Methylomagnum ishizawai: one gene and its partner. Each later gene encodes a partner of the first gene's protein in a complex. Links are inferred from orthologs where the notes say so. Each region holds a gene or a part of one and is shown in the gene's direction. Other genes may lie near its edges. The genes, in order: K5658_RS18310 and pabB.

Region 1 (3,321 bases):
AGCGCATCGAGACCGCCACCCCGGCCAATCCCTTGGACTGGGTCCGCGATTACGCCGCCCGCTTCCGCGTGCCCCCGATTTCGGGTTTGCCGCGTTTCAGCGGCGGCCTGGTCGGCTATTTCGGCTACGAAACCATCCACTACATCGAACCGCGCCTCGCCACCGCCAAGCCCGACCCCATCGGTGCCCCCGATATCCTCTTGATGGTGTCGGAAGACGTGCTGGTGTTCGACAACCTCAAGGGGCGGCTCCTGGTCATCACCCATGCCGATCCCGCCGAACCCAACGCCTACCCCGCCGCCCAGGACCGGCTCGATACCCTGATCCGTGGCCTGCGCCAGAACCGCCTACCCGCCCGGGAGTTCAAAGTGCCCAAGCAGGTGGAGGAAAGCGAATTCGTTTCCGGTTTCACCCAGGAGGGCTATGAGAACGGCGTCCGCCGTATCAAGGACTACATCGTCGAGGGCGATGTGATGCAGGTGGTGTTGTCGCAACGCATGTCGATTCCGTACTCGGCCCCGCCCTTGGATTTATACCGCGCCCTGCGTTGCCTCAATCCCTCGCCCTATATGTTCCATATGAACCTGGGCGCGTTCCACATCGTGGGTTCCTCGCCGGAAATCCTGGTGCGCTTGGAGGAGGGCACCGTCACCGTGCGGCCCATCGCGGGCACCCGCCGCCGTGGCCGGACCCCGGAGGAAGACACGGCCTTGGAAAAGGATTTGCTGGCCGATCCCAAGGAAATCGCCGAACACCTGATGCTCATCGACCTCGGGCGCAACGACGCGGGCCGCGTGGCCCAGACCGGCACGGTCAAGGTCACGGATAAGATGATTATCGAACGCTATTCGCACGTCATGCACATCGTGTCCAACGTGGTCGGCCAGTTGGCGGAAGGCAGCGACGCTTTCGAGGTGCTGAAAGCCACCTTCCCGGCCGGCACGGTCAGCGGTGCCCCGAAAATCCGCGCCATGGAAATCATCGCCGAATTGGAACCCGTGAAACGCGGGGTTTATTCGGGCGCGGTGGGTTATGTGGGTTGGTCCGGTAATCTCGACACCGCCATCGCCATCCGCACCGCCGTCATCAAGGACGGTACCCTGCATATCCAGGCCGGGGCGGGCGTGGTGCATGATTCCGTGCCGCTCAACGAATGGGAAGAAACCTTGAACAAGGGCCGCGCCGTATTCCGGGCGGTCGCGATGGCGGAAGCCGGGCTCGAAGGAGGACAGCCATGAAAGTCTTGATGATCGATAACTACGATTCGTTCACTTATAACCTGGTGCAATACCTGGCCGAACTCGGCGCGGAAGTCCGGGTGGTGCGCAACGACCAGATTGCGGTGGAGGAAATCGAAACCATCGACCCCGACAAGATCGTGATTTCCCCCGGCCCCTGCACGCCGAAGGAGGCGGGGATTTCGGTGGAGACCATCCGCCGTTATGCCGGGCGCTATCCGATCCTGGGCGTGTGTTTGGGGCACCAGAGTATCGGCCACGCCTTCGGTGGGAATATCATCCACGCCAAAAGTATCATGCACGGCAAAACCTCGATGGTTTATCACCATAATATCGGGGTATTCCATGGGCTGAATAATCCATTCCAGGCCACCCGTTACCATTCCCTGGTGATCGAGCAATCGACCCTGCCCGAGTGCCTGGAAATCACCGCCTGGACCGAGGATAAGGCTGGGAATATCGGGGAAATCATGGGCGTCCGCCATCGGGAGTTGGATATCGAGGGGGTGCAGTTCCATCCCGAATCGATCCTGACCGAGCAGGGGCATGAGCTGTTGGGGAATTTTTTGCGGCGGTAGACGCGACGACTGATTGTTAAAATTATGAAACCCCTAAGGGGAGAAGTTAAGAACTTAGGGGTTTTAAAATTAGAGAGGATTTAAAAAGATGGGCCAACCTATCAATGATAAACACGCGATTGAAGTGGCGGCATTTATAGTTGCATTTGAACGTCCTTTTTCGGAAAGGTCTATTGAAGCTCTTTTGGGGCTTCAAGAATTGCTAAAAGCAGATTATCCGGCATTCAATAAAATTGGGGTTTTTAAGATCAGCTTTGGTGATAAAACTGCTCCTTCACAACCTAGCAACAAGATATCTGGGGTTTTATTGCAAAAGTTTCGTACCGATGGTCGGCCTGCTTGGGCATTGCGCGTAGAGAATAATAATATAATTGTATCTTGCTTTGATTATGAGCGCTGGGAACCTTCATCATCAAAGGCTATCGAGCATTTGAAAAAAGTAATTAATATTATATATGTATATGATGAGCAAAATCCTCTTGGTATTGTTGCGTTGCAAGTAATTGACCGGTTTGTTTCCCATGATGATGGCTATGATATTGGTCATGTCTTCAATAGGAAAACGCGATATTTAACTAAACAAGCTATAGAAGCCGGTTCTCTATGGCATGTGCATCAAGGATGGTTTAGAGAGGAAAAAACTGTGGATGTTAAATATTCATGCCTTAATACGCTTAATGTGAGTGCTAGCTCTGGCCCGGTAGGGTTAATTAGCACAATTGACCATACTCTTGAATGTCGTTTTAAACAAGGGCTTTCTGTATGTGAGGCTTTAGATGAAGATTTTTTGAGGGATATTTTTGGTCTTTTGCATGGTTATAATAAGGATGTGGTTGGGGATTTGCTTAATAGCCGCCAAAAAAAGAGGATAGGACTATGAGTTCAACATTAAATCCTATGGTTTCTCCTTACGGAGTTTGCAATCTTGTAACGGCATCGAGCTTTGCCATGTCTGTTGCCGCCTTAAACATGTTGCCGACAACAACTTTACCTTACGTTTCTGAATTTGAATTTGAGATTGAAGTGATGACTTCAACTCTTAGTAGTCAGGTCAAAAGCTATGCTGAGCTTGGCTTAATTCTATCTGAATATAAAATTTCCAATGGCGATTGGGATTTAGCTAAAGACTTGTTGAAAAAAAATCCTGACTTAAAGATATTTATAAATAAACTTCCATCCATTTTAAATTTGGTATATGGTGAGGAAATCGAAAAAAGGCTGAATGTATTGACTGATCCTGATACAGCAGAATTATTGATTGAAATTTCATTATATACGGGACTGCCTCTAGATCAAGATTTTGATGAGAAAGAAGGGCGTTTATTCGATTTAATTGAAGAAGCGGGATTATCAGCGGGTTTGCGGCATGTCATCATCTCGCAGCGTTAATACCGGCTCACCAGTTTTTGATTTCGCCGAGTTTTACGTTCTGGCAAGCTGGCTTTATAACACCCAGACCGAACCCCATCGGGAAACCATAAAACGGACCATCATCGGACGTGCTT
Region 2 (3,320 bases), 420 kb from region 1 along the record:
AATTGGTCGATCTCTTCCCCGACCGGGCGGCGGGCGTGGCCGCGTTGGTGGACGCCATGGCCGCGCGTTGCGGAAAAGACACGCTCTGGATTTATGCCGGGCATCAAGGCTTCATCGCGGCGGACGCGGTCCGGCCCGGCGACGCGGGACTCATCGCCTCGGCCAATTGGCTGGCGAGCGGTGCCTGGGTGGCGACCCGGCTCGAAACCGCCCTCTGGCTCGATATCGGCAGCACGACCACGGATATATTTCCAATCCATGGACACCGGGTTACCGTCCGGGGCTATACCGATTACGAACGAATGCGCTACGATGAACTCATATATACCGGAATCGCCCGGACCCCGGTCATGGCCGTGGCGGAGCGGGCACCGTTCGAGGGCGAATGGGTCGGGCTCATGGCCGAGCATTTCGCCACCATGGCCGATGTCTATCGGCTGACCGGCGAATTGCCCGAGGACGCCGACCCGCTCCCGGCCGCCGATGGTGGCGGGAAGACCTGGACGGACAGCGCCCGCCGCCTCGCCCGGCTGTTCGGCAGGGACGCGGATTCGGCCCCGCCACAGCGCTGGCGCGATGCCGCCCGCTATTTCCGCGAACAGCAACTCGCCAAACTGCGCTCCGGGGTGGACCGATTAGGGTCGCGGGGCCTCCTCGACGATTCCGCGCCCGTGGTCGGGGCCGGCGTGGGCCGGTTCCTGGCCCAAGAACTCGCCCAACGATTGAAACTTGCCTATGTGGATTTCAGCGATTTGTTTGCCGTCCCGGCCCGTGTTCCCAGGATCGCGGATTGCGCCCCGGCGGTCGCCGTGGCCTTGCTGGCGGCGCGGGAGGTAGGGTCCGATGACCCCCAGGATTGAAGAGCTCCCGTATTTCGAGGATAGCGCCGCCCTGTTCCTGCCCTGGGCGGAACGGCGCTGGGCCGTGTTCCTGGACAGCGGCTTCCCACACAGCCGCCAAGGCCGCTACGACATCATCGCCGCCGACCCCATCCAAACCCTGGTCACGCGGGGAGCCTTGACCGAAATCCGCGGCGGCGGCTCCATCTCCCTCTCGCCGGAAGACCCGTTCTCGCTGGTGCGGCGCGCCTTGGGCGAACCTGTGGCGGCGATCCCCGGCCTGCCGTTCCAGGGCGGAGCCATCGGCTATTTCGGCTACGATCTGGCCCGGCGCTTGGAACGCCTGCCGGAAACGGCCCTCGACGCCGACAACATCCCCGAAATGGTCATCGGCATCTACGACTGGGCGGTGGTGGTCGATCACCAGGAACGCCGCACCTGGCTGGTCGGACAAGGCCGCGGTCCCGCGTTGGAACAACGCTGGCCGCACCTGGTGCAAGCCTTCAGCCAAATCCAGACCATCGGTTGGCAACTCGACGATTTCGCCCTGCACAGCGACGTGGTGTCGAACCTGGACCGCGCCCGCTATGGCCGGGCCTTCGACCGCATCCAGCACTACATCCGCGAAGGCGATTGCTACCAAGTCAACCTGACCCAGCGCTTCTCGGCCTATTGCTCGGGCAATCCCTGGTCGGCCTACCAATTGCTTCGGCCCTACAATCCCGCCCCGTTCAGCGCCTATCTCAATTACCCACAGGTCCAGGTCTTGAGTTCCTCGCCGGAACGCTTCCTCAAGGTCGAGCATGGCCGGGTCGAAACCAAGCCGATCAAGGGCACCCGCCCCCGCTCCCCCCATCCCCAAATCGACGCCGCCCACGCCCAGGAACTCCGCGACAGCCTGAAGGACCGCGCCGAAAACCTGATGATCGTCGATCTCCTCCGCAACGATATCGGCAAATGCTGTGCGCCGGGTTCGGTCCACGTCCCCAAGCTGTTCGAGATCGAGAGCTATGCCACCGTGCATCATCTGGTCAGCACGGTGCGCGGACACTTGGCGGAAGGGCAGGACGCCCTGGATTTGCTACGGGGCTGCTTCCCCGGCGGTTCCATCACCGGCGCGCCCAAAATCCGTTCCATGGAAATCATCGAGGAACTGGAACCGCACCGGCGCGGCGTCTATTGCGGTTCCATCGGCTATATCGGCTTCGACGGCGACATGGACACCAATATCGCCATCCGCACCTTCGCGCATTCCGACCACACCATCCGCTTCTGGGCCGGCGGCGGCATCGTGGCCGATTCCGACCCGGAGTTGGAATACCAGGAGTGCTACCACAAAGCCGCCGCCCTGCTGAACCTGCTGGACCAATTCCGCCTCCAGAAAACCGGTGCCTACCCCTTGGGTTATTAAGCTGGGCGGCAGCCTCCACGCCTCGGAACACCTGCCGCGCTGGCTCCATGCCCTGGCCGATAGCGGCGCGGTCCTGGTGCCGGGCGGCGGGCCGTTCGCCGACGCGGTGCGGGTGGCCCAGGCCCGCTGGGATTTCGGCGACCGCGCCGCCCATGCCATGGCGATCCTCGCCATGCGCCAATATGGCCTGATGCTCGGCGATCTTTATCCCGGATTCGCGGTCTCCTGTGATATTGCCGGTTTGGCCGCGGCCCTGGCCGTGGGCCGCGCCGCGATCTGGCTCCCCGATCCCGACACCCTGCCCGAACCGGAAGTCCCGGCCTCGTGGGCCATCACCTCGGACAGCCTCGCGGCCTGGCTGGCGCGGAAGCTCGGCGCGGCGCACCTGCTCCTGGTGAAGTCGGCGGGGATTCCGGCGGGCGAATTCGGTGTCCAAGAAGCGGCGGCGCGTGGCTGGATCGACGCCGCCTTCCCGGGATTCCTGGCCGGGGGCGGATTCGGGGCTTGGCTGTCGCGGCCGGACCAACACGCCCGCCTCGGCGCAGGGCTGCGCGAGCCGCAAGCCGTCTTCACCCATATCGTGCCGGATATCGGCCCCGTCACCCGCGAGAACACGTCTTATGTCGATCACAGTCCGCTATTTCGCCAGCCTGCGTGAAACCCTGGGCCGGGCCGAGGAAACCCTGGCCCCGGACGGCATCCACAGCGTCATCGAAGTTTGGCAAGCCGTGGCCGCGGGCCGGCCACTGCCGCAAGGACTGCTCTGCGCCATCAACCTGGAATACGCCGAACCCGGCGCCCCGGTGCGCGACGGCGACGAAGTGGCGTTCTTCCCGCCGGTCACGGGAGGCTGAAATGCCCATCGCCCTGCGTCCCGATCCCTTCGAGCCCTATGCCGAACTGCTGGAATACCAAGCCGGACAGCCCCGGCTCTCCGGCCAATACGGCGCGACCTGCGCCTTCGTCGGCACGATGCGCGATTTCAACGAGGGCGACACGGTACGCGCCATGACCCTCGAACATTATCCCGGCATGACCGAGAACCAGCTCGGGCACATCCTGGACGAGGC

Evidence for each region.
Region 2: the proteins of K5658_RS18310 (region 1) and pabB are in contact, whole or in part, in a solved structure (PDB 8RP0), measured with the Escherichia coli proteins. The link is inferred for Methylomagnum ishizawai from one-to-one orthologs.

Annotation. Positions count from the first base shown.
Region 1 is NZ_AP019783.1:4,068,346-4,071,666, reverse strand. What follows is about bases 26-3,025. They hold K5658_RS18310 (anthranilate synthase component II), read left to right. Parts: upstream 26-1,234; coding sequence 1,235-1,816; downstream 1,817-3,025. Other genes in these bases: K5658_RS18300 (hypothetical protein), read left to right, coding at 2,693-3,025; K5658_RS18305 (TIGR04255 family protein), read left to right, coding at 1,905-2,696; trpE (anthranilate synthase component I), read left to right, coding at 26-1,238. In the rest of the region: more of trpE, read left to right, coding at 1-25; more of K5658_RS18300, read left to right, coding at 3,026-3,205; K5658_RS18295 (hypothetical protein), read left to right, coding at 3,183-3,321. UniProt on the Escherichia coli protein: Part of a heterodimeric complex that catalyzes the two-step biosynthesis of 4-amino-4-deoxychorismate (ADC), a precursor of p-aminobenzoate (PABA) and tetrahydrofolate.
Region 2 is NZ_AP019783.1:4,488,059-4,491,378, forward strand. What follows is about bases 48-3,046. They hold pabB (aminodeoxychorismate synthase component I), read left to right. Parts: upstream 48-843; coding sequence 844-2,250; downstream 2,251-3,046. Other genes in these bases: K5658_RS20255 (hydantoinase/oxoprolinase family protein), read left to right, coding at 48-860; K5658_RS20265 (amino acid kinase family protein), read left to right, coding at 2,228-2,908; K5658_RS20270 (MoaD/ThiS family protein), read left to right, coding at 2,871-3,046. In the rest of the region: more of K5658_RS20255, read left to right, coding at 1-47; more of K5658_RS20270, read left to right, coding at 3,047-3,104; K5658_RS20275 (molybdenum cofactor biosynthesis protein MoaE), read left to right, coding at 3,106-3,320. UniProt on the Escherichia coli protein: Part of a heterodimeric complex that catalyzes the two-step biosynthesis of 4-amino-4-deoxychorismate (ADC), a precursor of p-aminobenzoate (PABA) and tetrahydrofolate.